Regions from separate parts of the Streptomyces sp. NPDC047971 genome, predicted to be linked through region 3. Evidence: riboswitches for the same ligand, from Rfam matches in the RefSeq annotation. Region 3 holds a riboswitch; each other region holds the start of a gene.

The links. A riboswitch is a leader RNA that binds a small molecule or an ion and turns the genes downstream of it on or off. The one in region 3 is predicted to bind cyclic di-AMP.
Positions count from the first base shown of each region.
Region 1: linked by a shared signal. The riboswitch ahead of AB0D99_RS05275 (C40 family peptidase) and the one ahead of AB0D99_RS01695 (LysM peptidoglycan-binding domain-containing M23 family metallopeptidase) in region 3 are both predicted to bind cyclic di-AMP.
Region 2: linked by a shared signal. The riboswitch ahead of AB0D99_RS13515 (M23 family metallopeptidase) and the one ahead of AB0D99_RS01695 (LysM peptidoglycan-binding domain-containing M23 family metallopeptidase) in region 3 are both predicted to bind cyclic di-AMP.
Region 4: linked by a shared signal. The riboswitch ahead of AB0D99_RS02690 (LysM peptidoglycan-binding domain-containing protein) and the one ahead of AB0D99_RS01695 (LysM peptidoglycan-binding domain-containing M23 family metallopeptidase) in region 3 are both predicted to bind cyclic di-AMP.

Region 1 covers NZ_JBEZNW010000003.1:258,727-266,063, reverse strand. Annotated here, with positions in the region: gene AB0D99_RS05305 (adenosylmethionine--8-amino-7-oxononanoate transaminase) at 1-997, opposite strand, end outside; gene bioB (biotin synthase BioB) at 990-2,249, opposite strand; gene AB0D99_RS05295 (8-amino-7-oxononanoate synthase) at 2,395-3,561, shown strand; gene AB0D99_RS05290 (ATP-binding protein) at 3,731-4,180, shown strand; gene AB0D99_RS05285 (LysR family transcriptional regulator) at 4,245-5,156, opposite strand; gene AB0D99_RS05280 (LysE family translocator) at 5,229-5,858, shown strand; gene AB0D99_RS05275 (C40 family peptidase) at 5,994-6,470, opposite strand; cyclic di-AMP (ydaO/yuaA leader) riboswitch at 6,474-6,671, opposite strand; gene AB0D99_RS05270 (hypothetical protein) at 6,986-7,291, opposite strand; gene AB0D99_RS05265 (ATP-dependent Clp protease proteolytic subunit) at 7,297-7,337, opposite strand, start outside.
Region 2 covers NZ_JBEZNW010000011.1:70,965-78,301, reverse strand. Annotated here, with positions in the region: gene AB0D99_RS13530 (GNAT family N-acetyltransferase) at 1-1,606, opposite strand, end outside; gene AB0D99_RS13525 (HPr family phosphocarrier protein) at 1,783-2,064, shown strand; gene AB0D99_RS13520 (GntR family transcriptional regulator) at 2,226-2,909, opposite strand; gene AB0D99_RS13515 (M23 family metallopeptidase) at 3,073-3,855, opposite strand; cyclic di-AMP (ydaO/yuaA leader) riboswitch at 3,868-4,034, opposite strand; gene AB0D99_RS13510 (pitrilysin family protein) at 4,238-5,635, opposite strand; gene AB0D99_RS13505 (pitrilysin family protein) at 5,632-6,978, opposite strand; gene AB0D99_RS13500 (DNA topoisomerase IV subunit A) at 7,202-7,337, shown strand, end outside.
Region 3 covers NZ_JBEZNW010000001.1:393,165-400,501, reverse strand. Annotated here, with positions in the region: gene dxs (1-deoxy-D-xylulose-5-phosphate synthase) at 1-1,645, shown strand, start outside; gene AB0D99_RS01715 (aspartate aminotransferase family protein) at 1,642-3,027, shown strand; gene AB0D99_RS01710 (XRE family transcriptional regulator) at 3,103-3,741, shown strand; gene AB0D99_RS01705 (DUF6126 family protein) at 3,762-3,917, shown strand; gene AB0D99_RS01700 (tyrosine-protein phosphatase) at 3,927-4,739, opposite strand; cyclic di-AMP (ydaO/yuaA leader) riboswitch at 5,090-5,279, shown strand; gene AB0D99_RS01695 (LysM peptidoglycan-binding domain-containing M23 family metallopeptidase) at 5,284-6,222, shown strand; gene AB0D99_RS01690 (SGNH/GDSL hydrolase family protein) at 6,411-7,178, shown strand; gene AB0D99_RS01685 (STM4011 family radical SAM protein) at 7,165-7,337, opposite strand, start outside.
Region 4 covers NZ_JBEZNW010000002.1:18,766-26,102, reverse strand. Annotated here, with positions in the region: gene AB0D99_RS02705 (DPP IV N-terminal domain-containing protein) at 1-1,750, shown strand, start outside; gene AB0D99_RS02700 (hypothetical protein) at 1,905-3,071, shown strand; gene AB0D99_RS02695 (hypothetical protein) at 3,128-4,297, opposite strand; gene AB0D99_RS02690 (LysM peptidoglycan-binding domain-containing protein) at 4,472-5,359, opposite strand; cyclic di-AMP (ydaO/yuaA leader) riboswitch at 5,364-5,523, opposite strand; gene AB0D99_RS02685 (phosphocholine-specific phospholipase C) at 5,826-7,337, opposite strand, start outside.

The DNA.
Region 1 (7,337 bases), on a different contig from region 3:
CCTGCGACATCAGCAGGTCCAGCGACGCGAGCGCCACCGACGCGGCCAGCGGGTTGCCCATGAACGTCGGCCCGTGCGCGAGCACCGGAAGCTCGCCCCGCGAGATCCCCTCGGCGATCCGCGTCGTGCACAGCGTCGCCGCCATCGACAGATAGCCGCCGGTCAGCGCCTTGCCCACACACATGACATCGGGCGAGATCCCGGCATGGTCGGCGCCGAACAGCGTGCCCGTACGACCGAACCCGGTCGCGATCTCGTCGAAGATCAGCAGCACGCCGTGCTCGTCGCACGCCTCCCGCAGCACCCGCAGGTACTCCGGCGCGTGGAAGCGCATCCCACCCGCGTTCTGCACCACCGGCTCCACGATCACCGCGGCGACCTCGTCCGCGTGGAGCGCGATCCGCTCCCGCAGCATCTCGGCGTACGACTCCTCGTAGGCGGTGGGCGGCGCGTCCACGAAGACCTGCTCCTGGAGCACGCCCGACCACAGCTGGTGCATCCCGCCCTCGGGGTCGCACAGCGACATCGGCTGCCAGGTGTCGCCGTGGTAGCCGCCACGCCAGGTCAGCAGCCGCTGCTTGCCGGGCTTGCCGACGGAGCGCCAGTACTGCAGGCACATCTTGGCCGCGACCTCGACGGAGACCGAGCCCGAGTCGCTGAGGAAGACGTGCTGGAGCGGTGCGGGGGTGATCTCCACCAGACGGGTGGCGAGCCGGACGGCCGGCTCGTGGGTGAGCCCGCCGAACATGACGTGGCTCATCCGGTCCAGCTGGCCGTGCGCCGCCTCGTTGAGCACGGGGTGGTTGTAGCCGTGGATCGCGGACCACCACGAGGACATGCCGTCGATCAACTCGTCCTGACCGTGCACCGGTTCGGCGAGGCGGAGCCGCACCCCGGACGCGGACGCGACGACCAGCGGATCCGTACGGCCCGGCATGGGGGCGTACGGGTGCCAGACGTGCGCCCGGTCCAGGGCGAGCAGTTCCTCGTTACGCATTCGGCGCGAGCTCCGTCCCGGCCCCGCGGCGGCGCACCGCCACCAGGTCCGTACGGGCTCCGGACGCCTCGGCCGGCTCGGCCTCGGGGGCGTCGGCCTGCGGAGCGTGGCCACCGCACGGCCCGCAGCCGGAGCCCGCCTCGGCGTGCGAACCGCAGCCCGCTCCCGCGTCGGCCGCCGAACCGCAGCCGGCCGAGGCCGCGGAGCCGCACCCGCCGGCCGCGGCGGCGGCGGCGGCCGAAGCGTCGGCGCGGTGCCGGGGCAGCGTGGTCGTGCCCATGCCCTCCACCTCGAAGCCCGCGTCCGCGATCATGTCGAGGTCCGCCTGACCGGCCTGGCCCTCGCTCGTCAGATAGTCGCCGAGGAAGATCGAGTTGGCGATGTTCAGCGCGAGCGGCTGCATCGAGCGCAGGTGCACCTCGCGTCCACCCGCGATCCGGACCTCCACGTCCGGGCAGACGAACCGCACCATCGCCAGGATCCGCAGGCAACGCTGCGGAGTGAGGTTCCACTCCTTCGCCAGCGGAGTGCCCTCGAACGGGATGAGGAAGTTCACCGGCACCGAGTCCGAGCCGAGGTCGCGCAGCGCGTAGACGACGTCGACCAGGTCCTCGTCGCTCTCGCCCATGCCCGCGATCAGCCCGGAGCAGGCCGACAGACCGGCGGCATGCGCCTTCTGCACGGTGTCCACCCGGTCCTGGTAGGTGTGGGTGGTCGTGATCTCGCCGTACGTCCCCTCGGACGTGTTCAGGTTGTGGTTGTAGGCGTCGGCGCCCGCCTCGCGCAGCCGCTCCGCCTGGCCGTCCGAGAGCAGACCGAGGCACGCGCAGACCTCGACGCCCTCGTTCTGCTCCTTGATCGCCTCGATGGTCTTGCCGACCCGCTCCACGTCCCGGTCGGTCGGCCCGCGGCCGCTCGCCACCAGACAGACCCGCTTCGCACCGCCGGCGACACCGGCGGCGGCGGCCTGGGACGCCTCGTCCGGCTTCAGCCAGCTGTACTTGAGGATCCCGGCCGTCGAGCCGAGCCGCTGGGAGCAGTACGAGCAGTCCTCCGGACACAGCCCGGACTTCAGATTGACCAAGTAGTTGAGTTTCACCCGACGCCCGAACCACTGGCGGCGCACCTTGCCGGCCGCGGCCACCACATCGAGCAGATCGTCGTCGGAGGTCGCCAGGACGGCGAGCGCTTCTTCACGGCTCGGCAGCTCGCGCCGCAGCCCCTTGTCCACCAGCGTGTTCAGCAGGTCCATAAAGGGTGATCCTGGCCTACCGCACACCTCGCGGCCAAGGAGGATCTGAACAAACGAGGCCGTTTGAGGTGTGTGCATGGCCACATCCTGACCTTGGCTCCGGACGGTTAGGGTCTGTGCGCTGCCTACAAAAGGGATCTGCCGCATGCACCGGGACGAGGACACCCGCGGGACCGCGTTCGACTGGACCGACACCGAGGCACGCCACCGCGAGCGGGCGGGGCTCGTCCGCACGCTCAGGCCCCGCGCCGCCGTATCGGACCTGCTGGACCTGGCGAGCAACGACTACCTCGGGCTGACGCGCCGGCCGGAGATCACCGAGGCGGCGGCCGAGGCGGCACGGCACTGGGGCGCAGGCGCCACCGGCTCGCGACTCGTCACCGGCACCACCCGGCTGCACACCCGTCTGGAGCACGAACTCGCCGAGTTCTGCGGCTTCGAGGCCGCCCTCGTCTTCTCCTCCGGCTACACCGCCAATCTCGCCGCGCTCACCGCGCTGAGCAGCCGCGACTCGCTGATCGTCTCGGACGCGGGCAACCACGCCTCGATCGTCGACGGCTGCCGGCTCGCGCGCGCCGAGACGGCCGTGGTCCCGCATGCCGACGCCGAGGCGGTGCGCAAGACCCTGCGGGCCCATGAGGGCCGCAGGGCCCTCGCCGTCACCGACTCCGTGTTCTCCGTGGACGGTGACAAGGCCCCTCTCACCGAGATCGCCGACGCGTGCCGCGCCCATGGCGCCGCACTGGTCGTCGACGACGCCCACGGCCTGGGCGTGCTCGGCGCAGGCGGCCGTGGCGCCCTGGCCGAAGCGGGTCTCGCCGGCGACGCGGACATCGTCGCCACCCTCACCCTCTCCAAGTCGCTCGGCAGCCAGGGCGGCGCCGTCCTCGGCCCCGCCCGGGTGATCGAGCACCTGGTCAACGCGGCCCGGACCTTCATCTTCGACACCGGACTCGCCCCCGCCGCCGCGGGCGCCGCCCTGGCCGGCCTGCGGCTGATCGACCGCGAACCCGGCCTCGCCGAGCGCGCGCGGACCGTCGCGACCACCCTGCACCGGCTGCTCACCGAGGCCGGACTGACCGCCGTACGCCCGGACGCGGCCGTCGTCTCGGTGCGAGCCCCCGCGCCCGAGGCGGCCCTGCGATGGGCGGCGGACTGTCGCGAACTGGGCCTCGCCGTGGGCTGCTTCCGGCCCCCGTCGGTCCCGGACGGCATCTCACGGCTGCGCCTGACGGCCCGCGCGGATCTGACGGACGCGCAGATCGACCGGGCGGTGGAGACGATCGTGCGCACGGCGCCCGCGGTCCACTGACCGCAGCAGTTCGCCGGTCCAAATACGGTCTGCCGTAGCAGAGTTCACCGCTTCGAGCGACACATATGCACAGATCTTGGTGGATCGCCGTACGGGGCGGGGCGATCGGTGGCACTCTGACGCCTAGCGCAATCCGGGCCGGGCCCGGTGGGAAAGGGACAGCGTCGCCATGGCAGACCACCAGGAAGCAACCGTCACTCTGCCGAGCGATCCCGCCTCGGTCTCCGCCGCCCGCAGATACGTCGCCGACATCCTGACCGGCTGGGGGCTCGCCGAGGCGTGCGACGCCGCCGACGCGATCCGGCTGATCGTCTCCGAGCTGGCCACCAACGCCGTCCAGCACACCTTCGGGCAGTCGCCCACCTTCACCGTCGACGTCCGGCTGGAGCGCGAGGAGCAGCTGCACATCGGCGTCACCGACAGCCATCCGCGGTGGCCCCAGCGACTCCCGGCGGCGGTGCAGCAGGACAACGGCCGGGGGATGGTCATCATCCGCTTCCTGGCCAAGGAGGCGGGCGGCCGGCTCTCGGTCACCCCGACCAGGGAGGGCGGCAAGACCGTCTGGATCAACCTCCCCTGGACCCCCTCAGCGAACCGGACCCCCGCGGTCCTGACCTAGAGCGTGTCGCAGAAGATCGTGTCCGGAACGTAGCGCCGCCCGCCGGCCCCGCGACGGCCGGCGTTCACGGGGCCGCACGGGCGAAGCCGCTCCGCAGCAGCGCCCGGAGCGACCGGGCCGCCGGCCCCGACTCCTCGCCGCGGTGCGCCACCGAGATCGTCCGACGGAACGACGTCGGCTCCAACGCCCGCACGCCCAGGGGAGACGCCGCCATCATGGCGACCATCTCCGGCACCACCGCCACCCCGAGCCCCGCGCTGACCAGCGCGCACACCAGGGCGTACCCCGGCGTCCGGCACACGACCGACGGGCTCACGCCGGCCCGGGCCAGCGCGCCCTCCACTCCTCGCCTCGACGGATGGTCCGGCGCGCTGCTGATCAACGGCTGGCCGGCGAGCTCCGCGATCGGCAGCCGGCCGGAGCCTTCCGCCAGCACATGGCCCGGCGCCGTGACCAGGACCAACTCCTCCACCAGCAGGGGCTCCAACGCGACCCCGGGCGGCGGCGGCGCGGGCTCGGCGGGCTCGTAGACGTGGGTGATCGCCAGATCGACCTCGCCCTCGGCCACCGCCGCCACCCCGCCCGGCGGCTCGTATTCGGCCACCGTCAGCTCCACGTCCGGATGAGCCCGGCGGAACGCGCTCAGCACCGGTGGGAGCAGATGGATCCCGACGGTGGTGAAGGTGCCGACCCGGAGCCGGCCGCCGGAGAGTCCGCTGAGCTGCGCCAGCTCGTGGCGCGCCCGCTCCATCTCGTCCAGGACACGGCGCGCTCGGCTGACGAGCAGTTCACCGGCGGGCGTCAGCCGCGCGCCCCGGTGGTGCCGGACGAGCAGCGCGGCGCCGGCCTCCCGCTCCAGTTTGGCGAGCTGCTGGGAGAGCGCGGGCGGGGTGTACCCGAGCCGGGCGGCGGCCCGGGTGATCGAGCCGTCCTCGGCGACCGCCACCAGTGCCGCGAGCCGCACCAGATCCTGCATAAAGGATTCCTTTGGCCAGACCCAGAAGATCGTGTCTACACACTAAAGGCTTGCGGCGGGCACGCTGGGGTCATGGACGGACAGCTGATCGCCTTCATCGGGGTCGCGGCGGGCATGGTGGCCATGCCGGGAGCCGACTTCACGGTCGTCGTACGCAGCGCGCTCGCCTCTCGGCGGGCCGGGGTGGCCAGTGCGGTCGGGGTGGCCGGCGGGCTCCTGGTGCACACCGCCCTCGCGGTGGCAGGCCTGGCGGCCGTGCTGATCGCGGTGCCGGCGCTCTACCGCGCCCTCCAGATCGCCGGTGGCGTGTACGTCCTCCACCTCGGCGTACAGGCCCTCCGCGGCGCGCTGCGGGCGACGGGGGAGGCCTCGCCCGCCACCGCGGGGGAGGCGCGGGTCGGCCGCGCGCTGCGCCAGGGGTTCCTCGCCAATGTGCTGAACCCGAAGGCGCCCGTGCTCTTTCTGAGTCTGCTGCCGCAGTTCGTGCCGGACGGTGTCGCGGTCGTGCCCCGCACACTGTTGCTGGCGTCCGTCGTGGTGCTGCTCGCTCTGCTGTGGTTCCCCCTGGTGGCCGTCCTGGTGGACCGCCTCGGTCACTGGCTGCGCCGTCCGCGGACGGCCAGGACCGTGCAGGGGGTGACGGGCGGCGCGCTGGCCGCCCTGGGGCTGACCCTGTTGTCGGCTCCCCTCGCGGGGAACTGAGGCGGGTGCGCGGGTGAGGGTGCGGCGGCGCCACCGCACCCCCCCCGTGAGGCCGTCGTTCAGCCGGCGAGGAGGCAGGCCGTCGGGGCTCCGGCCGGAGGGGCTCCGGCCGGTGCGGATCCGCCGGTCACCCGCTCATCGGACCCGGCCGTAGGAGATCTTGGCCGACCAGATCCTGTCGAGCTTCACCCAGGAGCCCTTCTTGGGCGAGTGCCAGATCTTGTTGTTACCGGCGTAGATGCCCACGTGGTACACCCGTCCACCCGAGTGGAAGAAGACCAGGTCACCCTTCTGCCGGCTGGAGGCGGAGATGTGCCGGGTCTTGTTGTACTGCTGCTGCGCGGTACGGGGCAGGGACTTGCCCGCCTTCTTGTACGAGTAGAGCGTGAGCCCCGAGCAGTCGAACCGGCTCGGTCCCGACGCTCCGTACCGGTAGGGCGATCCCTTCTTGGCCGCCGCGATGCTCAGCGCCTTGCCGGCGTGCGCGGTCGCGGCCTGGGCCTCGGGGGTGGCGCCCGGCGCCAGCATGGTGCCGCCGACGGCGGCGAGGGTGAGAGCCGAGACGGCTCCGGCCCGGGACAGCAGGGACGGGACATGAATCTGCGCAGTCATGCGCAACCCTTCGTCAGCCGCCTGTGAAGGATGACCTGTCGGGTTCGGGCTGGCGAAGTTGCCCGGCCGCGGCTGCGGCTTCACCCCGAGGCACGACCCCCATGCGCGGTCGTCCCGTACTGCTCGGGTCCTCCACTCCTGCCGATCCACTCCTGTCGACCAGACATCCGGGACGGCGGCAGGACTCGGCGTCCGCCCGGACCGCCCCGCCGTGGTGGCGGGGGCTTGTCGTCGTGAGGGATCTTGACTCACTTTCAGGGCGAAATCCGAGTTGAAACGACGCTATGTGAGGCTCCTCACGACTGATCCATTCGGGTGGACAGACATGTTTCGTGATCTTCTGAGATGGGGCTGACGAGCCCCGCACCAGGGGAGAAACGCCCGATTCAGCCAGATGCGTACACCTGTTGCGCAACTCACCCCGCACATATGTCGATTCATCGACTACGCCGAACGAGGGAGGCTTTCCGTGGCCGTGCTGGGCCGAGTGGACCTCGACACGACACGCGGAAATGTCAACTCGCGCGTGTCCCGGGCACGGTGACCCGCTCCGAACGGCGTTCCCCGTCCAACACCCGCAGCGCGCGGGCCAACGTCTCCGCGTGCACCTCGGCCTCGCCGCGCCCATGCATCACGGTCAGGGCGTCGCGCAGCGCGGTGGCCCGCCCCACCAGGGCCTGTGCCGCCCGTAGCGCTCCATAAGTATGCGAGATCCTGGATGGATTGATCCTCCCCAGGAGGTCCACGACGGCGAGGTAGGCGTCGACGACCTCGCCCTCGGCGCGGGTCAGGGCGGGCAGTGGCGGCAGCTCGGGGACCATCGCGCTCACCTCGCCCCGCGGCCGGACGACCCCCGGTTCTGGACCA
Region 2 (7,337 bases), on a different contig from region 3:
GGAGCCCCTCCGTCAGACAGGCGTCGTAGGTCAGCAGCCCGAGCGACTCGGAGTTGCCGAGGATCGCCACCCGGGGCCCGGTCGGCAGCGGCTGGCCCGCGAGGAGCAGGCCCGCGTCGACCAGTTCGGTGACGGTGTCGACGCGGATGACGCCGGCCTGCCGGAGCAGCTCGGAGACGGTGGCGTGCCCGATGCGGGTGACCGGCACCCGGTGCCCCGGCGGCGCACTCCCGCTGTGCCGCGCGCCCTTGACCACCACCACCGGCTTGACCGCCGCCGTCCGACGGGCCAGGCGGGTGAACTTCCGCGGGTTCCCGATCGATTCCAGGTACAGCAGGACGACGTCGGTCGCGGGGTCGTCGTACCAGTGCTGGAGGAAGTCGTTGCCCGAGACGTCCGCCCGGTTGCCTGCGGAGATGAAGGACGAGAGGCCGGCGCCCCGCCGGTGGAGCCCGGCGAGCAGCGCGATGCCGATCGCGCCGGACTGGGTGAAGAGTCCGATCCGCCCGGCTGCCGGCATCTGCGGCGCGAGCGAGGCGTTCAGCCGGACGTCGGCCGAGGTGTTGATGATCCCGAACGAGTTGGGCCCGATGATCCGCATGCCGTACGAGCGGGCCTGCCGTACCAGTTCGCGCTGGCGCTCCCGCCCCTCCGGGCCGCTCTCCGCGTACCCCGCCGTGAGCACGACCAGGCCCCGTACCCCGTGCTCGCCGCAGTCGGCGACCGCCTCCGGCACCCGCTCGGCGGGCACGGCCACGATCGCGAGGTCGACGGGTTCGCCGATGTCCCCGACGGACCGGAAGGCCGGCACCCCGTCGAGCGCGGCATCCGTGTCCCCGAGCGCGCGGTTCACGGCGTACGTACGGCCGGTGAATCCGGAGTCCAGCAGGTTGCGCAGGACCGTCCGGCCGACGCCTCCCGGCGCGCGTCCGGCGCCGATGACGGCGACCGAGCCGGGGGTGAGGAGCCGCTGGACCGAGCGGGCCTCGGCCCGCTGCTCCCGGGCGCGCTGCACGGCCAGTGAGCGGTCGGTGGGCTCCAGGTCGAGGTGCAGCCGTACGGCGCCGTCCTCGAAGCTGCGCTTCTGGGTGTACCCGGCGTCCGTGAAGACCTTGATCATCTTGGAGTTGGCGGGCAGCACCTCGGCCGCGAACCGTCGGATGTCCCGCTCCCGCGCCACCGCCGCGATGTGTTCGAGCAGCGCGGAGGCCACGCCCCGGCCCTGGTGCGCGTCCTGGACCAGGAAGGCGACCTCGGCCTCGTCGGCGGGGGCGCTGGCCGGCAGCCCCTGCGCGTTGATGCGGTCGTAGCGGACGGTGGCGATGAACTCTCCGCCGACGGTCGCCGCGAGTCCGACCCTGTCGACGAAGTCGTGATGGGTGAACCGGTGCACGTCCTTGGCGGACAGCCTCGGGTAGGGCGCGAAGAAGCGGTAGTACTTCGACTCGTCCGAGACCTGCTCGTAGAAGCTGACGAGCCGGTCCGCGTCGTCGGCGGTGATGGGCCTGATGCGCGCGGTGCCGCCGTCACGGAGGACCACGTCCGCTTCCCAGTGGTCGGGGTAGGCGTGTTCCGGTTGTGCCGGCTGTTCCGACGCGCTCTGCATGGGGCAAGCGTACGGCCGGGGTACGCCTGTGGCACCGGTCGCGCGGCGTCTGTGTGCCGTGCAAGGTGGGGGTTGACGAGCGGCCCCGGGACCGGGGCCGGACGTCTGCCACGAGCATCCCGCCAACCGTGAGAGACTGGTCTAGACAACCCGCTTGAGACTTGAAGGGCAACACCATGGCTGAGCGCCGCGTCAACGTCGGCTGGGCCGAGGGCCTGCACGCCCGCCCCGCCTCCATCTTCGTCCGTGCCGCCACGGCCTCCGGCGTCCCCGTGACGATCGCCAAGGCCGAGGGCAACCCGGTGAACGCCGCGTCGATGCTCGCGGTGCTCGGTCTGGGCGCGCAGGGCGGCGAGGAGATCGTGCTCGCCTCGGACGCCGATGGCGCCGAGGCCGCTCTGGACCGTCTGGCCAAGCTGGTTGCCGAGGGGCTCGACGAGCTTCCCGAGACCGTCTGACCGAATTGCCATGGAGCCGCACCCGCCGATATGACGGCGTGTGCGGCTCCATTGTTTTCGCCGCCGCCCCGGATGTCGGCCCGCACGGAATACCGCAGGACATAAAAGGGCAGCACGAAGAAGGCCCTGAGAATTCCTATTCTTTGTATACGGCCCGCGTGTTAATTCCGGGCGCTCGCGGTGTTTACGACGTGTTGCGAAGACCTCACACGACCCCGTTCCGGACGCTTCAGCCGGTGCTGCGCCAGCGAACGCTCGGCATGCAGCGCGGTCAGCGCGCGGGCCCGCTCGGCGTCTCCGCGGGCCACGGCGTCGACGATCGCACCGTGCTCGGCCCATGCCTCCACGGGCTGGGCGGCGGGTTCGACGGCGTACATCCAGGCGATCTTGTGCCGCAGCTGGGTCAGCAGCGCCGTGAGCGCCGGGCTGCCCGACGCCTGCGCCAGCGTCTCGTGGAACCAGCCGCCGAGCGAGTGCAGATCCTCGCCCTGACCACGCCTGGCCCGCTCCTGTCCCAGCCTGACCAGGCCCCGCAGCACCTTGAGATGGGCGTCGGTGCGGCGCTGGGCGGCGCGGGCGGCGCCGAGCGGCTCCAGGAGGGACCGTACGTCCAGCAGGTCCGCCGCCTCCTGCTCGGTGGGCTCGGCGACATGGGCGCCGGCATGGCGGCGGCTGATCACGAAGCCCTCGGACTCCAGCGTGCGCAGGGCCTCGCGGACCGGGACGCGCGAGACCCCGTACCGGCGGGCCAGCTGCTCCTCGGTCAGCCGGCTGCCGCATGCGAGGACCCCGGAGACGATGTCGTCCCGAATCGCCGTGCATACCGAGTGCGCGGGAACGCGCATCTTCGACCTCCGCCTTCATCCGCGCGAAACGGTTCGTCGGCGACTCTATTGCAGCCGGGCGGAATTTCCGAAGGAGATCCGGGAACATGGATATCTTTTGGCCAGCGAAAAGCCCCGGCTCAGGACGAGCCGGGGCTTTTCTGACGCTGTTTCGCGGACTGCGTCAGACGTTCACGCCGCGGGCGCGCAGGTACGCGACCGGGTTGATGTCGGAGCCGTACTCGGCGGTGGTGCGCGCCTCGAAGTGGAGGTGCGGGCCGGTCGAGTTGCCGGTGGAACCCGAGAGACCTATCTGCTGGCCCGGCGTGACGGCCTGACCGACCGAGACACTGATGGCCGACAGGTGACCGTACTGGGTGTACGTGCCGTCGTTCATCCGGATGACGATGTTGTTGCCGTACGCGCCGCCCCAGCCGGCCTCGACGACGGTGCCGGAGCCGACGGAGACGACCCGGCTGCCGGAGGCGGCGCGGAAGTCGACGCCGGAGTGGCTGCCGGAGGACCAGAGCGCGCCACCGGCCTGGTAGCTGGTGGTCACGTACGAACCGGCCACGGGGAGCTGGAAGGAGTTCAGGCGCTTGCGCTCCGCCTCGCGGGCGGCGCGCTCCTTGGCCTCGCGGATCTCCTTGGCGCGGGCCTCGGCCTTGCGCTTCGCCTCCGCCTTGCGCTTCGCCTCGGCCTTGGCCCGTTCGACGGCCTCGGCGGCCTCGCGCTCCTGGGCGGCGGCCTGGGCGTCGATCGTGACGGCGAGGGAGTCCGCCGCGACGATCTGGGTCAGTCCGGTGTCCTCCGGCGAGGGGGCGTCCGGGTCGGCGGCGAGTGCCGGGGAAGCGAGGGTTCCGATGACGCCGGTGGTGGCGATGGTCGCGATGCCGGCGATGCCCGCGCCACGGCGCGCCAGACGGCTCGGACCACGATGCTTCCCGGTGGCACGGGTGAACGCCATGTAGTGGCTGATCCTTTCCTTCCTTCTCGCCTACCGGGTTAGCTGACGGGTTCGGAGCAGGAAGGTCTCCTACGGGCCCCTCCGCACGGGTGCGAAGGCGTCCGATTCACCCCAGGGACTTCGTGTGGGTCCCCGGCTCCCCAGGCTCGCGCCTGACGGGGACTCGGCGATGACTGTCCGATGCCACGGGCTCGCGGCGGGTTCAACTGGCGAACAGCCGGACCGACGCTAAGCGGATCGTCTTTCAATCACCAAACAGACACGCTCGTTTGTAAGACATGCCACAGGGCATACGACCCCCCTCTCCCGCAATGCGGACAAAGGGGAGGACCCCGCCATACCAGGATGACGGGGTCCTCGGAGTGGTGCGTGGGCGCCTCGATCAGCCGGTGACCACGGTCACTTCACCGATTCCGAGCGCGCGTACCGGCTCCTCGATCTGCGCCGCGTCACCGACGAGCACGGTGACCAGACGGTCGACCGGGAAGGCGTTCACGACCGCCGCGGTCGCCTCCACCGTGCCGGTCTCGGCGAGGCGCGCGTACAACTGCGCCTGGAAATCGTCCGGAAGGTGCTGCTCCACCTGGTCGGCGAGCGTCGCGGCGACGGAGGCGGCCGTCTCGTACTTGAGCGGCGCCACACCCACCAGGTTCTGCACGGCCACGTCCCGCTCGGCGTCCGTCAGACCCTCGGCGGCGAGGGTGCGCAGCACCTTCCACAGGTCGTCAAGTGCCGGGCCGGTGTTGGGGGTGTCGACGGAACCGCTGATGGCCAGCATCGAGGCGCCGTGGCCCTGGCCGTCGGAGCGCAGCACCTGGCCGAAGGCGCGGACGCCGTAGGTGTAGCCCTTCTCCTCACGCAGGACGCGGTCCAGGCGGGAGGTGAGGGTGCCACCGAGGCAGTACGTGCCGAGGACCTGGGCCGGCCAGACGCGGTCGTGCCGGTCGGCACCGACACGGCCGATGAGCAGCTGGGTCTGCACGGCGCCCGGCCGGTCCACGATGACCACGCGGCCGGTGTCGTCGGCCGTGATCGGCGGGACCGGCCGCGACTCCGCCGCGTCCCCCGTCCACGCGCCCAGCGACTCGGCGAGGACCTTGTCCAGGTCCACGTCGGTCAGGTCCCCGACGACGACGGCCGTGGCCGCGGAGGGCCGGATGTGCGCTTCGAAGAAGGCGCGGACGGCCGTGGCGTCGATCGCCTCCACGGTCTCCTCGGTCCCCTGGCGCGGCCGCGACATGCGCGAGGTGGCCGGGAACAGCTCCTTGGAGAGCTGCTTGGCCGCCCGGCGCGCCGGGTTGGCGGTCTCGTGCGGGATCTCGTCGAGCCGGTTGCGCACCAGGCGCTCGACCTCGCTGTCGAGGAAGGCGGGCGCGATCAGGGCCTCGGAGAGCAGACCGAGCGCCTTGGGCAGCCGGGAGACGGGGACCTCCAGGGAGACCCGTACGCCCGGGTGGTCGGCGTGCGCGTCGAGCGTGGCGCCGCAGCGCTCCAGCTCGGCGGCGAACTCCTCGGCCGAGTGCTTGTCCGTGCCCTCGGACAGGGCACGGGCCATGATCGTGGCCACGCCGTCCAAGCCCTCGGGCTCGGCGTCGAGGGGGGCGTCGAGGAAGATCTCGACGGCCACCACCTGCTGGCCGGGGCGGTGGCAGCGCAGCACCGTCAGGCCGTTGTCCAGCGCTCCGCGGTCCGGGGCGGGGAAGGCCCAGGGCTTCGCCGTGCCCGCCTCCGGCTGCGGGTGGAACGTCATGCTCGTCAAAGACGCGGCAGCGTCGGTCACTGGTCCGCTCCCTCTTCCTCGTCGCCGTCGCTCTGTTCGGTACCGGTGGGCTCGTAGACGAGCACCGCGCGGTTGTCGGGGCGCAGCCGGGCCGCGGCCACCGCCCGCACCTCCTCCGCGGTGACGTCCAGAACCCGGTGCACGGCCGTGAGGGCGAGCTGCGGGTCGCCGAACAGGACCGCGAAGCGGCACAGTTCGTCGGCCCGGCCCGCGACCGTGCCGAGCCGGTCGAGCCACTCGCGCTCCAACTGGGCCTGGGCGCGCTCCATCTCCTCGGGCGTCGGGCCCTCGGCGGCGAACCTGGCCAGCTCCTCGTCGACGGCGGCCTCGATCCGGGGCACCTCGACGCCGCCGGACGTCTTGACGTCCAGCCAGCCCAGGGACGGTGCGCCGGCCAGCCGCAGCAGGCCGAACCCGGCCGCCACCGCCGTGCGGTCGCGGCGGACCAGGCGGTTGTGGAGCCGCGAGGACTCGCCGCCGCCGAGGACGGTCAGGGCCAGGTCGGCGGCGTCGCACTCGCGCGTGCCGTCGTGCGGGAGCCGGTAGGCGGCCATCAGGGCGCGGGCCGGGACCTCCTCCTCGACGACCTCGCGCAGCTGCTCGCCGATCGTGTCCGGCAGGGTGCCGTCGCGCGGCGGCAGCTTGCCGTCGTGCGAGGGGATCGACCCGAAGTACTTCTCGATCCAGGCCAGGGTCTGCGCCGGATCGATGTCGCCGACGACCGAGAGCACCGCGTTGTTCGGCGCGTAGTACGTGCGGAAGAAGGCCCGCGCGTCCTCGAGGGTGGCCGCGTCCAGGTCGGCCATGGAGCCGATCGGCGTGTGGTGGTACGGGTGGCCCTCGGGGTACGCGAGGGCGGTGAGCCTCTCGAAGGCCGTGCCGTAGGGCACGTTGTCGTACCGCTGGCGGCGCTCGTTCTTGACGACGTCCCGCTGGTTCTCCATGGACTCGTCGTCCAGTGCGGCGAGCAGCGAGCCCATGCGGTCCGCCTCCAGCCAGAGCGCCAGCTCCAGCTGGTGGGTGGGCATGGTCTCGAAGTAGTTGGTGCGCTCGAAGCTCGTCGTGCCGTTGAGCGAGCCGCCGGCGCCCTGCACCAGCTCGAAGTGGCCGTTGCCCTGGACCTGCTTCGAGCCCTGGAACATCAGGTGCTCGAAGAGGTGGGCGAGGCCGGTGCGGCCCGCGACCTCGTGGCGCGAGCCGACGTCGTACCAGAGGCAGACCGCGGCGACCGGGGTCAGGTGGTCCTCGGAGAGCACCACCCGCAGGCCGTTGGCCAGCCGGTGCTCGGTCGCTGTCAGGCCGCCGGAGCCGGCCTCTGCCGTGGCCGTGTGACCCATGGGCATGTACGTCCCTTCGATCGCGATATGGAAAGTCCTGCCACCCTATGCAAGCGCACCGACACCTCGCGAAGTTCCCGCAGGTTCGAGGCGTCCCTCTTCCGGGTCGTGGGGGCGCGTCGGACGGCTGACGGCGGACGCTACCCGGGTCGCGGTCGGCGTTGTCGGTGGGACGGTCCACAATGGTCCGCGTCAGATCAACCTTGTTGGTGAAGGAGCCGCAGCCGCGATGGCCCGCCGCAGCACGAAGACACCGCCGCCGGACGACGCGTTCGAGGAGAGGATCCTCGACATCGACGTCGTCGACGAGATGCAGGGCTCCTTCCTCGAGTACGCGTACTCGGTGATCTACTCCCGCGCGCTGC
Region 3 (7,337 bases):
GCGCGGCAAGGGCGGGCTCTCCGGCTACCCCTCGCGGGAGGAGTCGGTCCACGACGTCATCGAGAACTCGCACGCCTCGACCGTCCTCGGCTGGGCCGACGGCCTGGCCAAGGCCGACGCGCTCGTCGGCCGGCCCGACCACGTCGTCGCCGTCATCGGCGACGGCGCCCTCACCGGCGGGATGGCCTGGGAGGCGCTCAACAACATCGCCGCCGCCAAGGACCGACCCCTGATCATCGTCGTCAACGACAACGAGCGCTCCTACGCGCCCACGATCGGCGGCCTCGCCCACCATCTGGCGGCCCTGCGGACCACCGACGACTACGAGCGCTTCCTCGCCTGGGGCAAGGACGTCCTCCAGCACACCCCCGTCATCGGGCAGCCGCTGTACGGCTCGCTGCACGGCGCCAAGAAGGGGTTCAAGGACACCTTCGCGCCGCAGGGCATGTTCGAGGACCTCGGTCTGAAGTACGTCGGCCCCGTCGACGGCCACGACATCGGAGCCGTGGAGTCCGCGCTGCGCCGCGCCCAGCGGTTCCACGGGCCGGTGCTCGTCCACTGCCTCACCGAGAAGGGACGCGGCTACGGCCCGGCGCTGCGGGACGAGGCCGACCGCTTCCACGCCGTCGGCGCCATGAACCCGCTCACCTGCGAGCCCCTCATCCCGCCCGCGGGCCCGTCCTGGACCTCCGTCTTCGGTGACGCGATCGTCGAGATCGGGGCCGAGCGGCCGGACGTGGTCGCGGTCACCGCCGCCATGCTGCACCCCGTGGGCCTGACGGCGTTCGCGGAGCGGTTCCCCGACCGGGTGTGGGACGTCGGCATCGCCGAGCAGCACGCCGTCGTCTCGGCCGCGGGCCTCGCCGCGGGCGGCCTCCACCCGGTCGTCGCGGTCTACGCGACCTTCCTCAACCGCGCCTTCGACCAGCTGCTCATGGACGTCGCCCTGCACCGGTGCGGAGTCACCTTCGTCCTGGACCGGGCAGGCGTCACGGGCACCGACGGCGCCTCCCACAACGGCATGTGGGACCTGTCGCTGCTGCAGGTCGTGCCGGGGCTGCGGATCGCCGCACCGCGTGACGCCGAGCAGCTGCGCGCCCAGCTGCGCGAGGCCGTCGAGGTCGACGACGCCCCGACCGTCCTGCGGTTCCCGAAGGAGACCGTGGGCGCTCCGGTGCCGGCCGTCGGGCGGATCGGCGGCATGGACGTCCTCCTCGCCCCGCGACCGGAGCCCGCCCTGCCGGATTCCGCCGCCCGGCCGGACGCGGAGGTCCTGCTGGTCGCCGTCGGCGTGATGGCGGAGGTGTGCCTCCAGGCCGCCGAGCTGCTGGCCGGGCGCGGTGTCCGGTGCTCCGTCGTCGACCCGCGCTGGGTCAAGCCCGTCGACGAGGCCCTCGCCCCGCTGGCCGAGCGGCACCGCCTGGTCGCGGTCGTCGAGGACAGCAGCCGTACGGGCGGTGTGGGCGCGGCGGTCGGCCAGGCCCTGCGCGACGCGGGTGTCGACGTGCCCCTGCGCACCTACGGGATCCCGGAGCAGTTCCTCGCGCACGCCAAGCGTGGCGAGGTGCTGGCGGACCTCGGTCTCACCCCGGTGGAGATCGCCGGTGACATCAGCGCGGCACTGACCCGGAAGAAGGGGCGATGACCAAGGAGTTCGACCTCATGGCGCTGCTCGCCGAACGCGGCGCGGAGCGCTACGAGCTGCACACCCGGTACCTCAACCACCAGCTCCCGCGGATGCTGCACACCATCGGCTTCGACAAGGTCTACGTGCGGGCCGAGGGCGCCCACTTCTGGGACGCCGACGGCGGCGACCACCTCGACATGCTCGCCGGCTTCGGCGTCATGGGTCTCGGCCGGCACCACCCCGTCGTCCGCCGGGCCCTCCACGACGTCTTGGACGCCTCCCTCGCCGACCTCACCCGCTTCGACTGCCAGCCCCTGCCCGGACTGCTCGCCGAGAGGCTGCTCGCCCACAGTCCGCACCTCGACCGGGTCTTCTTCGGCAACAGCGGCACGGAAGCGGTCGAGACCGCGTTGAAGTTCGCCCGGTACGCGACCGGGAAGCCCAGGGTCCTCTACTGCTCCCACGCCTTCCACGGCCTGACCACCGGTTCCCTCTCGGTCAACGGCGAGGAGGGCTTCCGGAACGGCTTCGCCCCGCTGCTGCCCGACACGGCGATCGAGCTCGGGGACCTGGAGGCGCTGGAGCGGGAGCTGCGCAAGGGGGACGTGGCCGCCTTCGTGGTCGAGCCGATCCAGGGGAAGGGGGTGCACGAGGCGCCCCCCGGCTTCCTGCGCGCCGCCCAGGAGCTGCTGCACGCACGCGGCGCGCTGCTGATCGCCGACGAGGTCCAGACGGGCCTCGGCAGGACCGGGGACTTCTACGCGTACCAGCACGAGGAAGGTGTCGAACCGGACCTGGTCTGCGTCGCCAAGGCGCTCTCCGGCGGCTATGTGCCGGTCGGCGCGACACTGGGCAAGGACTGGATCTTCAAGAAGGTCTACTCCTCGATGGACCGTGTGCTCGTCCACTCGGCCAGCTTCGGTTCGAACGCGCAGGCCATGGCCGCCGGGCTCGCCGTGCTCTCGGTCATGGAGAGCGAGGGGACGGTGGCCCACGCGCGCCGGATGGGCGAGCTGCTGTCCTCGCGCCTGAGGGAGCTCGTCCCGCGCTACGAGCTGTTGAAGGAGATCCGGGGGCGGGGGCTGATGATCGGGATCGAGTTCGGGCGGCCGTCCTCGCTCGGGCTGCGCAGCCGGTGGACGATGCTGCAGGCGGCACGCAAGGGGCTCTTCGCCCAGATGGTCGTCGTCCCGCTGCTCCAGCGGCACCGGATCCTCACGCAGGTGTCGGGGGACCACCTGGAGGTGATCAAACTGATCCCGCCGCTGGTCATCGACGAGGCGGACGTCGACCGCTTCGTCACCGCGTTCACGGCCGTGATGGACGACGCCCACGGGGGTGGCGGCCTGATGTGGGACTTCGGGAAGACGCTGGTCAAGCAGGCGGTGGCACAGCGCTGACGGTGAGCCGCTCCGGACTTTTGCCTCTGGGGCAAGAAATTTGCCTCAGGGGAAAGTTCCTGGCGGAATGGAGGCATGGAGCACATTCCGGGGGAGCCGTCCCCCGACTCTGCCGCGTCGGGCGCGCCCGACGTCCTGCCGGACGTCGCGCCCCAGCTGCGAGCCCTCCGTCGGCGCCGCGGGCTGACCCTGGAGGCCGCCGCCCAGCGGGCCGCACTCTCCCCGGCCCATCTCTCCCGGCTGGAGACGGGCCGCCGACAGCCCTCGCTGCCCATGCTGCTCGCTCTGGCCCGTATCTACGGTACGACGGTCGCCGAGCTCCTGGGCGAGACTCCGCCCGAGCGTGATCCGGTCGTCCGGGCGGGCCGGTCCGAGCCGGTCGAGGCCGACGGCTGGATCTACCGCCAGGCCGGCGGGCCCGGCCGTGCCATGCAGGCGCTCCGGGTCCATGTGCCGTACGCCACCCGGACCGACATCGTGCGCGTCCATCCCGGAGAGGAGTGGCTCCATGTCCTCGACGGGCAGGTGCGCCTCGCGCTCGGCGACACCGTGCACGTCCTGGACCCCGGAGACAGCGCGCACTTCGACTCGCTCACCCCGCACCGCATCGGCGCCTCCGGCCGCGGCGGTGCCGAGCTGCTCTTCGTCCACACGCTGATGCAGAGCCCCGCCGCCGAGCTGTGTCTCGGCGGCGGAACGCCGCATCCGAGCTGAGCCCTTCGAAAGAGGCAGATATGTCCGAGAAGTCCGCACCTGTCACCGGTGAAGAACGCGGCGAGGGGAAGTTCCCCAAGGGGCTGGTGCTCCGGCTCTTCGCCTATCTCGTGGCGGGGCACCTCTTCGCCGCGTTCCTCTATCTGCTCTTCACGCTCGGCGGGCAGAACCAGTAGGGGGCGGGGTCACGCCTCGACGACGAGCCGCTCGCGCAGGCGCGCCCGGGTCTCGGGGGCGAGTCCGAGGCCGTCCGTGAGGTAGCTCTCGACCGTGCCCCAGGTCTGCTCGATCGTCTCGAACGCGGCCCGCAGGTACTCGACGCGTGCGTCGAAGAGCGGGCTGAGCAGCTCCATCACCTCGGGCGACATGGCGTCCGCGGCGGTGGAGCTGCGGCGCACCTTGTAGCGACGGTGCGGGTCGTTCGACTTCACGTAGTCGGCCTCGATCGCCTCGCGCTCGACGCCCACCGCGAGCAGCGAGATGGCGATCGAGAGGCCCGCGCGGTCCTTGCCGGCCGCGCAGTGCATCAGCGCCGGAACGCTGTCCTCGGCCATCGCATGCAGGATGCGGCTGTGCTCCGCGGTCCGCTCGACAATCATCTTCCGGTACGAATCGGACATTCGGGCGGCCGCCTTGCCGTCGCCCAGGATGGCGCGGAGCTGCTCCAGCTCGCCTGTGCTGACCAGCTTCCAGAACTCCTTGCCGTCGGCCGGGTCGTTGAGCGGTATGTTCACATTTCGCACACCCGGGAGCTCGACGTCCGCGCCCTCGACCTTCCGGTCCGCCTGGTTGCGGAAGTCGAAGATCGTGTGCAGCCCGAGGGTGGAGAGGAAGGTCGCGTCCTCCTCGGTGGCATGCGCGAGGTGTCCGCTGCGGAAGAGGCGTCCGAATCGCACCGACCCGCCGCTCACGGTCGGCAGGCCGCCCACGTCCCGGAAGTTGCGCACCCCGGCGAGCTCGGGTTCGGTCGACGGGACCTGGGGCAGCTGCTGCGTCACGAGTGCTCCTGAAGGTTGGCTGATCGGGATCTGTTCCTGGGGCAATCATCCCGGGTGGGTGCGGCCGCGCACACCCCCGGGGCATGGGAATGGGTATTCTGTCCGAATTGGGGCCTTAGGTATAACGCGCCCTGGTAATAGGGGAGATGGGTTTCGGTGCGTGAGCAGCGTCATAAAGGTGACGGACCGTGCCTGATCGTTCCGGGCAATCTCCGTACCGGAAAAGGGAATCGAGGTTCCACCCTCCACGGAGGGTGACCGGAATTCGGCGCGAATGTCCCGGCCCCGAATGCGGGAGAAAAACGGTGGCTTGTTCGCGCCGACCCCGCTCGTCTACGGTCACGCTCAATCCGGTCGGACCGCCGAATCCTGCCACCGCCCGGATTCCGCACCCATCCACGTACGGCAGGAGCGGGGGACCCAGGTAAGTACGCCGAACCGGTCGAATCCGGACGGCTCGGGGTTAAGTCGCGTGAGAACGCGGCCGGACATCTCCAGTCCGAACCCGACAGCTCACCTCGCAGGCGACGGAGAGGAATTCGCCATGCCCGCAAAGGGTAAGCATCGCCGTCCCAAGGTCAACCCGATCACGCGCGGATTCGTCGCCGCCGGCACCGGTGGCGCCGTCGTCGCCCTTCCGCTCCTCGGAGCGACCGGGGCCCACGCCGCCGACAAGGGCGCCCCGACCGTGACGCCCGAGCAGGCCGTCGCCGCCGTCGCCGCCGCTCCCGCGAAGGCGCCGGCCGCCGACAAGGCCGCCAAGCCGAAGACGTACTCCGTCGTGCGTGGCGACTACCTGTCGAAGATCGCCGCCGAGCACCACCTGGCGGGCGGCTGGAAGAAGCTCTACGAGGACAACCGTCAGGTCGTCGGCGGGAACCCCTCGCTGATCCTGCCCGGCATGAAGCTCACCCTCGGCGCCAAGTCGACGGCCAAGGCCCCCGCGCCCAAGGCCGCCCCGAAGGCGGAGAAGTCCTCGGGCGAGCGCGCCTCGCGCAGCGCCGACCGCGGCACGGCCGAGCCCACCCAGGCCCCGGCGTCCACCCCGGCGGAGTCCGCCCCCGCCAAGGCCGCGTCCTCCGGCTGGGTCGCCCCGGTCAGCGGCGGCATCTCCACCCCGTACCGCGCCTCCGGCGCCATGTGGTCCTCCGGCTACCACACCGGTGTCGACTTCATCGCTTCCTCCGGCACCTCGGTCAAGGCCGTCGGCGCGGGCACCGTCTACTCCGCCGGCAACAGCGGCTCGTACGGCAACGAGGTCGTCATCCAGCACGCCGACGGCACCTTCTCGCAGTACGCCCACCTCTCCTCCCTGGGCGTCTCCGCCGGCCAGACCGTCACCGGCGGCCAGGAGATCGGCCTCTCCGGCTCGACCGGCAACTCCACCGGTCCGCACCTGCACTTCGAGATCCGCACCGGACCGAGCTACGGCTCGGACATCGACCCGCTGGCCTACCTGCGCTCGCACGGCGTCACCCTCTGACGTACCCCCAGCACCCGATCGGGCCCGGCACCTGTGCCGGGCCCTTTCGCGTTCCGGTGTATTCCGGCTTGGCGGAATCTTGACCGGTGGCGTATCTCACCCGGCGTCAACCCCTCCTTACGGTCGCGTAGGTCACACCCATAAGGGAAAGATGAGGTCCCGTGGGAGACGATTCGAGATCAAGAGACATGAACGCATTCGGGTCGTACGCGGCGATCGGCGACAGCTTCACCGAGGGCGTCGGAGACCCCGGACCCGAGGGGACGTACGTCGGCTGGGCGGACCGTTTCGCGGTCCTGCTCGCCGACCAGCTGCCGGAGCACGACGCGTTCCGCTACGCCAACCTGGCCGTGCGCGGCCGCCTCCTCGACCAGATCGTGGAGGAGCAGGTCCCCAGGGCGAAGGAGCTCGCCCCCGACCTGGTGAGCTTCTGCGCGGGGGGCAACGACATCATCCGTCCGGGCACCGACCCGGACGACGTCGCCGAGCGCTTCGAGCGCGCCGTCGCCGATCTGACGTCGGCCGTCGGCACCGTCATGGTGACCACCGGCTTCGACACCCGCGACGTGCCCGTGCTGCGCCATCTGCGGGGCAAGATCGCCACCTACACGGCCCATGTCCGGGCCGTCGCCGACCGCTACGGCTGCCCGGTCCTGGACCTGTGGTCGCTCAAGTCGGTTCAGGACAGGCGGGCTTGGGACGACGACCGGCTGCACCTCTCGCCCGAGGGGCACACCCGGGTCGCGCTGCGCGCCGCCCAGGTCCTCGGCCTCGACGTGCCCGCCGACCCGGACCAGCCGTGGCCGCCGCTGCCGCCGCGCGGCACGCTGGAGGTGCGCCGGGACGACATCAACTGGGCCAGGGAGTACCTCGTGCCGTGGATCGGCAGGCGGCTGCGGGGCGAGAGCTCGGGGGACTACGTGGAGGCCAAGCGCCCGGACCTCATGCCTCTCTGAGCGGGGCGGGGATCCGTTCCAGGACGCCGCCGGCGAACACGTCGTACAGCGGCAGCGTCTCCAGATGGACGTAGCCGATGTGGCAGTCGCAGACGGCGAGGGGGCAGGCGCGGGGCCGCAGGGCCGCGCGGTACGAACCGTCGTAGAGGTTGCCGAGCT
Region 4 (7,337 bases), on a different contig from region 3:
GAGCACGGGCAACGGCACCCTGCTGCGCAAGATCGGGCTGCCGCACCTGCCGCCCGCGGTGGCCTGGTCGCCCGACTCGACGAAGGTCCTCGCGCACCGGACCGACGAGCGCCGGGTCCGGCAGACCCATCTCGTGGAGTCCAGGCCCGCGGACGGCGGCGCGCCCCGCCTGCACACCCAGCGATTCGCCTACCCCGGGGACGAGCACCTTCCGCAGGCCGAGCTGGTCGTGCTGGACGTCGCCGAGGGCACCGTGGTCCGCGCGAAGGCCGACCCGCTGCTCATGCCGGTGATGTCCCCGATCACGGCCCGGTGGGCCTGGTGGGCCCCGGACGGCTCCGCGGTCTACTACCTCGGCAGGCCCCGCGACCTGCGTACGCTCAGCCTGTACCGCCTCGACCCGGTGACCGGTGAGGTCACCACCGTGCTCAGCGAGACCGGGCCCACCCGGGTGGAGCCCCACCAGTCGGTGTACGAGCCGCCGATCGTGCGGGTCGGTGCCGACGACGTCCTGTGGTACTCGCAGCGGGACGGCTGGGGCCACCTGTACCGGTACGACCTGCGCACCGGAGCGCTGCTCGGGCAGGTCACCTCCGGGCAGTGGGCGGTCCAGCGGATCCTGCGCGTCGACGAGGCCGAGCGGGTGGTGTACTTCATCGCCACCGGCCTGGTGGACGAGGACCCGTACCGGCGCACCGTGTGCCGCGTCGGCCTGGACGGCTCCGGCTTCGCCAAGGTCACGGACGACGACCGGGACCACGTCGTCACCCTCGGGGACGACCCCGACCTCTTCATCGACTCCGCGTCCACCGTCGACACCGCGCCGGTGACCAGCGTGCGTGACTGGTCCGGGCGGGTCCTCGTCGAGCTGGAGCGGGCCGACATCGACAAGCTCGTCGCCGTCGGCTGGACCCCGCCGGAGCGGTTCCGCGTCAAGGCGGCCGACGGGGTGACGGACATCTACGGCGTGCTGTACCGGCCGCGGGGCTTCGACCCGGCGAAGCGCTACCCGGTGGTGGACCACGTCTACCCCGGACCGCAGGTCACCCGGGTGTCCCCGAGCTTCGACCCCGGCGGCATGGGCCTCGACGCGGAACCCCTCGCGGCGCTGGGCTTCGTCGTGGTGGCGCTGGACGGCCGGGGCACCCCTGGCCGGAGCAAGTCCTTCCACGACGCCTCCCACGGTCGCCTGGCCGACGCGGGCTGCCTGGCCGACCACGCCGCCGCGCTGCGCCAACTGGCCGACACCCGGCCCTGGATGGACACGGACCGGACGGGAGTGCTCGGCCACTCCGGAGGCGGGTTCGCCGCGGCCCGGGCGATGCTGGACCTCCCCGAGGTGTACAAGGTCGGAGTCGCCCTCTCCGGCTCGCACGACGCGCCCCACTTCAACCCGGGCTTCGTGGAGACCTACGACGGCGCGGACGATCCCGAGGCATGGGGCCGCACCTCCAACCTGGATCTCGCGGACCGGCTGGCGGGCAGACTCCTGCTCATCCACGGCGAGATGGACGACCAGGTCCACCCGGACCAGACGCTGCGCCTCGCCGACCGCCTGCTGGCCGCCGGCAAGGACTTCGAGCTGCACATCGTGCCCGGTGCCGACCACACGTTCATCGACTGCCTGGCCCATGTCCGCACCCGTTGCTGGGACTTCCTCGTGCGCGAGCTGATGGGCGGCCGGCCTCCCGCGTACCGCCCGGCCCCCATAGCGATCGACCCCGAGACGCTCGGCGAGCTCTTCGGCTGAGCGCGCGACGTGCCGGAGGAGGGCCCCGTCGCTCGCCTCCGGCACGACGGCGACCGACGACCGTGCCGGGGCCGCTGACGCGTCCGTGATCGACAACCCGTAATCTCCACCCCGGCAAGGGGATTGACGGGGTCCGAGCGGGACGGGGGACGGCATGACGTATTGGCGCGCGGCGATACCGGCACTGGTGGGAGGGCTGCTGCTCACGGCGTTGCTGTGGTGGGCGGGTGCCAGTGCGCAGGCACTGCGCCTACCGGGCTCGACCGACGTCCTCGGAGGCCGGGCCGCCTCCGAGCTGGAGGGCTGGCTGATCGCCTGGTCGTACGATCCTCCGGCCTCGTTGCGGTACGCGGCCGAGTCCGGCGGGATCGCGGACACGGCCGCGGCCGACGCCGGTCGCTACCTCGGCCTGTACGCCACCGCGATGCAGATCCGGTTCTTCGCGGTGTTCGCCTTCTTCGTTCCCGGGGCCGTGCTCCTCGTCCGCAGGCTGCCCCCGGTGCGGGGCAGGCTGACCGCCGCGCTGGCGGCCGTGTGGGCCTGGGGACTGGTGGCCGGGATGCTGGCCGTGACGGTCTCCGCACCCTGGCTGATCGCCGCGTACGGGCACGGCAGCTACCGTCTCCTGCCCCAGCTGGCGAGCATGATCGGCGCCGGGCGGCAGGTCCTCGTGGGGACCGCGCTGGTCGCGGCGGTGGCGACCGTCGTCGTCGCGCGGATCACCGCGAAGGGCGCGGGTCCGCTGCCGCAGGAGGTGGTGCCGGCACGGGCCGCCCGCCTGTCGGCCTCCGTCGGGACGGCGATGATCGCGGTGTCCCTCGTGGTCCTCTCGTACCAGCCGGTCGCCGCCGCCATCCAGACGTTCTCGCCGGACGGCGGGCTGTTCGCCGAGCCCGGCGACCTGCTGCGCACGTGGCTGCTGCTCGGTGCCTGGGACACCCCCGCGACCGGCGGGTTCGGTGACTGGATCCTCTACCGGGCCGCCGACGTGCTCCTGCTCGCCGTCGTCTGGTGCGCGCTGCGCCGGCTGCCCGCCCTGCTGACCCGGGCCACCGTCCCGGCGATGGCCGTGGGCGCCGTCTGCGCGACCGTCCTGGCGCTGCTGGCGAGCCAGCTGCTGCGGATCTCGACGGACGGCTCCGGACTGCGCTGGGGGCTCCTGCACCTGTCCGGGGTCCTCGGCGTCGGTGTCCCGGCGGCGCTGACCTGGGGCCTGGTCGCGGGGGTCGCGGCCGCCGTGACGCTCCGGGTCTCCGTGCGCCGCACCCGGACCACGTCCGCCACGACGCCCGCCCCGGACCCGGCCCGGCTCGACGTCTGACCGGTCGGGGCGCGGACCGGTGGGACCGGTCCGCGCCCGTCACACCGCCGGTTCCGCTACGAGCCCTGGGGCAGGTACGCCTGTCGGCCGGCGCAGTGCCAGATCACCGGACGGGCGAGCCCGGACGCGTCCACGGCGACACCGCCGGCCCGGTCGTCGTCGGCCACGGCGCGGGCCGACGCGTCGCGGTCCCCCGCGAGCGACGGCAGCGCGAGGACCGGGCCGTGGCCCGGCCACAGCTGCGCCTGGTAGGGCAGCAGGGGGGCGCCCTCCTCGTGGGACGTCGCTGTGCCGACCGCGACGCCGGTCGTCGGGCTGATCGCGTCGAACTCGCCCTCCTGCTGCCCGGCGAGGACGCCGGGCGAGGAGCCGTGGTCCTGGTACGGCGGCGTCCACGACCAGGGCTCGCTCGTCGGGTCGAACCGGTCGCTGACCGACACCGATCCGACCACGCGCCCCGCGTCGTCGATGCCCTCGGCGGTGTTGTGGACCAGGTACTCCGCGCGCTCGACCGGCAGCGCCCGGGCCGGGCCGCCGTCCGCCGGCCACAGGATCGGGAAGGAGCTCCAGGTGAATCCGTCGGGGCCGTCGTCCGACCGCTCGGCCGCGCCGATCACGTCGCCGCGCGCGTTGACACCGGTGATCCGGGTCACGACCGTGCCGGGCCCCGCGTCCGGCGGCAGCGCGAGGACCCGCGTGACCGTCCCTCCCCGCCACACCTTCGGCGCGCCGTCGCTGTCGACGGCCGCGATCCGCCCGGCGTCGTCGACATCCACGTCGACCGAGCCCCGCGCCACCCCCTGGGCGAACAGCCGCACCGACTCGGCTCCGGGACGGAAGCTGAACAGGGCGGTCGAACCGTCGGAGCGGCGGCTCACCCATCCGGCCATCAGTCCGTGCCGGTTGACGGCCCGCACCACGCCCTCGTCGTAGCCCTCGGGCAGGGGCACCTTGTGGAGCCGCTCGCCCCTCCAGTACACCGGCAGGCCGCCGCTCGCGCCCACGGCCAGGCCCCGCGGGCCGAGATCGTGCACGCCCTCGGAGGAGAAGCCGGCACGGGTGTCCGGCGGGAGCGAAGGCAGGACGGTCGGGCCGGACGCGCACCGCGCGGCCCCGGACGTGCTGTCGGAGGCGGCGCCGGGCGTCTGCGCCGCGGCCGGACCGGCAGCGGTGAGCAGTCCGGCAAGACCGGCCGCGGCCGCGGACACGGCAAGCGTTCTCTTCATGCGTCGTTCCCCCCTGGGACGGGATCCGCGCCCCCCGGCGTGGATCATCAGTCGCCCATGGTGCCCGCCATGAACGCGACATGGGTGCGGAATGCCCCACACCGGTTGACGGGAACGCCGAAGCCCCGGCCCGTGAGGGGCCGGGGCATGGCGTCGACGCGCTGCGAGGGTCGGTCAGTAGGCCCCGTTGACGTTGTCGATGGAGCCGTAGCGGTCCGCGGCGTAGTTGCAGGCCGCGGTGATGTTGGCGACCGGGTCGAAGAGGTCCATCGACGTGCCCGGCACGTGGTACGCGAGGAAGGTCGGCTCGATGACCTGGAGGAGACCCTTGGACGGGGTGCCCTTGACGGCGTTGGAGTCCCAGAGGTTGATGGCCTGCGGGTTGCCCGAGGACTCGCGCATGATGTTGCGGTGGATGCCCTCGTACGTGCCGGGGATGCCGTAGCGCGCCATGACGTCCAGCGACTCGCGGATCCAGCCGTCGAGGTTGTCGGCGTAGGCCTTCGCCGGGGCTGCCTTGGGGGCCGCGGCGGCGGCCTTCCCCGAAGCCGCGGCGGCGGGCTTCGCGGGGGCGGCCTTGGCGGGAGCGGCGCTCCGCTGCTGCGAGCGGTCGGCCCGGTCGGCGTCCGAACGGGCCGAGGACTTCGACTGCTTGGGCTGCTTCGGAGCGGTGGCGGAATTCCCGCTGAGCGTGAGTTCGAGACCGGGGTGGATAAGTGACGGGTTGTCACCCACGGCGCTGCGGTTCGCGCGGTACAGGGCCTTCCATCCACCCTGGACGTCCTGCTCGTGCGCGATCACCGAAAGGGAGTCGCCGGGGACGACCTTATAGGTCTTGGCAGCAGAATTCTGGGCGGCCGGAATTGATTCCGCGATCTTTACCGGGGCGCTGAAGACGGTCTTCTCGACGGGGGTGGCCGCGGGGGCCGCCTGGGGCGCCGCGTGGGCCGTGGCCGTGGCGACCAGGGGCAGGGCCAGTGCGGCGCCGCCCGTGCTCGCGAGGGCGATACCGCGGGTCAGGGGACGTCGCTTGGGGCGCCGGTGCTTACCGTGTGCGGGCATGATGCATTCCTCTCCGGCGCCTGCGGGGTGAGCTGTCGGGTTCGGGCTGGAGATGCCCGGCCGCACACGTGCGACTTCACCCCGAGCCGCTCCGGAGAATCCGGACCGGCGAATAGTGGGTCCCCCGCTCCTGCCTTCGGGTGAATGATCGGTCTTTTCGGACGGTGGCAGGATTAGGCGATCCGTCCGGGTCGAGGTGACCGTAGGCGAGAAATGTCGACAGAAACAAGACGTCTTGTCCGTGGGTAATTCGAGAGAGGGTTCAGCGCCGCGTCCGCCGCGCTGAACTTCCTTGAGGGGTAAGGGGACGGAAGGTGCGAGAAGATCGCTGAAGGCCCTTTGCGTGATTCATCTCACCAGGAGTGTCAAATCGGTCATTACGGCTAATTCAGGTGAGTTGAGAAAAGGGGCACAAGGGTTAATAAAGACCCTTGTGCCCCTTTTGGGTGGAGAGTGTGGCTGTGTGTCAGCCCGTGACGCTCGCCGCGCCGGTCTCGATGTGGCCCGTGTAGCGGCGCGACCAGGTCCCGTCGACGTCGGCGAGGATCGTGAAGTCGTACCAGCCGTTGTGGTACGCCACGGCGTTGAAGTAGTCCTCCCGGGAGGAGTTCGCGGCCACCGTGTACGTCCACGGCCCGTCGGAGCGGTAGGCATTCGAGCGGATCGTGAAGGTCACCGGCCCGGCGGAGGCGTTGGTCATCGTGAAGTAGATCGCCGTCCTGCCGGTGCCCGGTTCGGTCGCGAACCGCGCCGCGACCTCGACGGCCCTGCCCGGCTTCGAGGCGTCGCCGATGAACCGGCGCAGGAAGCGGTTCGGGCCCATCATCGAGATGTCGTACTTGCCGGATCCCGACCCGAGCCCGATGTTGAAGTAGTCCGTCGACGTCGTGCCCGCGTCGACGGTGTACTGCCAGGCCGCCGTGTCCCGGTGCTGGTGCGGATGGATCGTGAAGTGCGCGGCGCGCTTCGCCTGGGCGCCCTGGTTGGTCATCGAGAACCAGGCCAGGATCTTGCCGGCGGCACCGAACTCGAACCGGTCGAGGTTGCCGTTCACCTGGTAGGGCAGGGCGCGCGCCGGGCGGGTGCCGGCCTCCTGGGCGGGCAGGGCGTTGTCCTGCGGGACCGGGTTGGGCAGCGGGGCACAGGTCGACTGTCCGATCACCTCGGCGGTGGACGGGAGCCCCGAGGGAACGCCGAAGACGGGGTGCGCGAAGTCGAAGACCCCGGTGAGGTCACCGGTGACCCTGCGCCGCCACGCGCTGATGTTCGGGCACGCGGCGGGAGTGCCGAGGGCGGCCGTCCAGGTCTCCATGAACCGCAGGACGGAGGTGTGGTCGAAGACCTCGGAACTGACCCAACCGCCGCGGGTCCACGGGGACATGACGAGCATGGGAACCCGGAACCCGAGCCCGATCGGGACGCCGTCGAGGTACTCGCCCGGGGTCCCGGGCGGTGCGACCGGCGGCGGGACGTGGTCGAAGAAGCCGTCGTTCTCGTCGTAGTTGAGGAAGAGGACCGTCCCGTCGAACACCTCGGGGTTCGCGGCCAGCGCCCGGTAGACGAGGTCCACGAAGTGCGCGCCGTCGCCGGGCGGGGCGTACGGATGCTCGGAGAACGCCTCGTTGGCCACGACCCAGGAGACCTGGGGGAGCGTCCCGGCGACGACGTCGGCGCGGATCGCGGCGGCGATGTCGTCCGGGGTCGATCCGGTGACCTTGGGGACCGAGCCCATGCCGCGGTCGTACAGCGGGTCGCCGGGGCGCGCGTCGGTGAACCTCTTGAAGTACGCGAGACCGTTGTCGCCGTAGTTGTCCTGCGCGTTCTGGTAGACCTTCCAGCTCACCCCGGCGCGCTGGAGCGCCTCGGCGTAGGTCTCCCAGGTGAGCCCGGACTCGTCCCCGCCGTCCTTGCTGGAGGCGTCGATCCTTCCGCTCCACAGGAAGGTGCGGTTCGGGCCCGTGGCGCTGAGCGCCGAGCA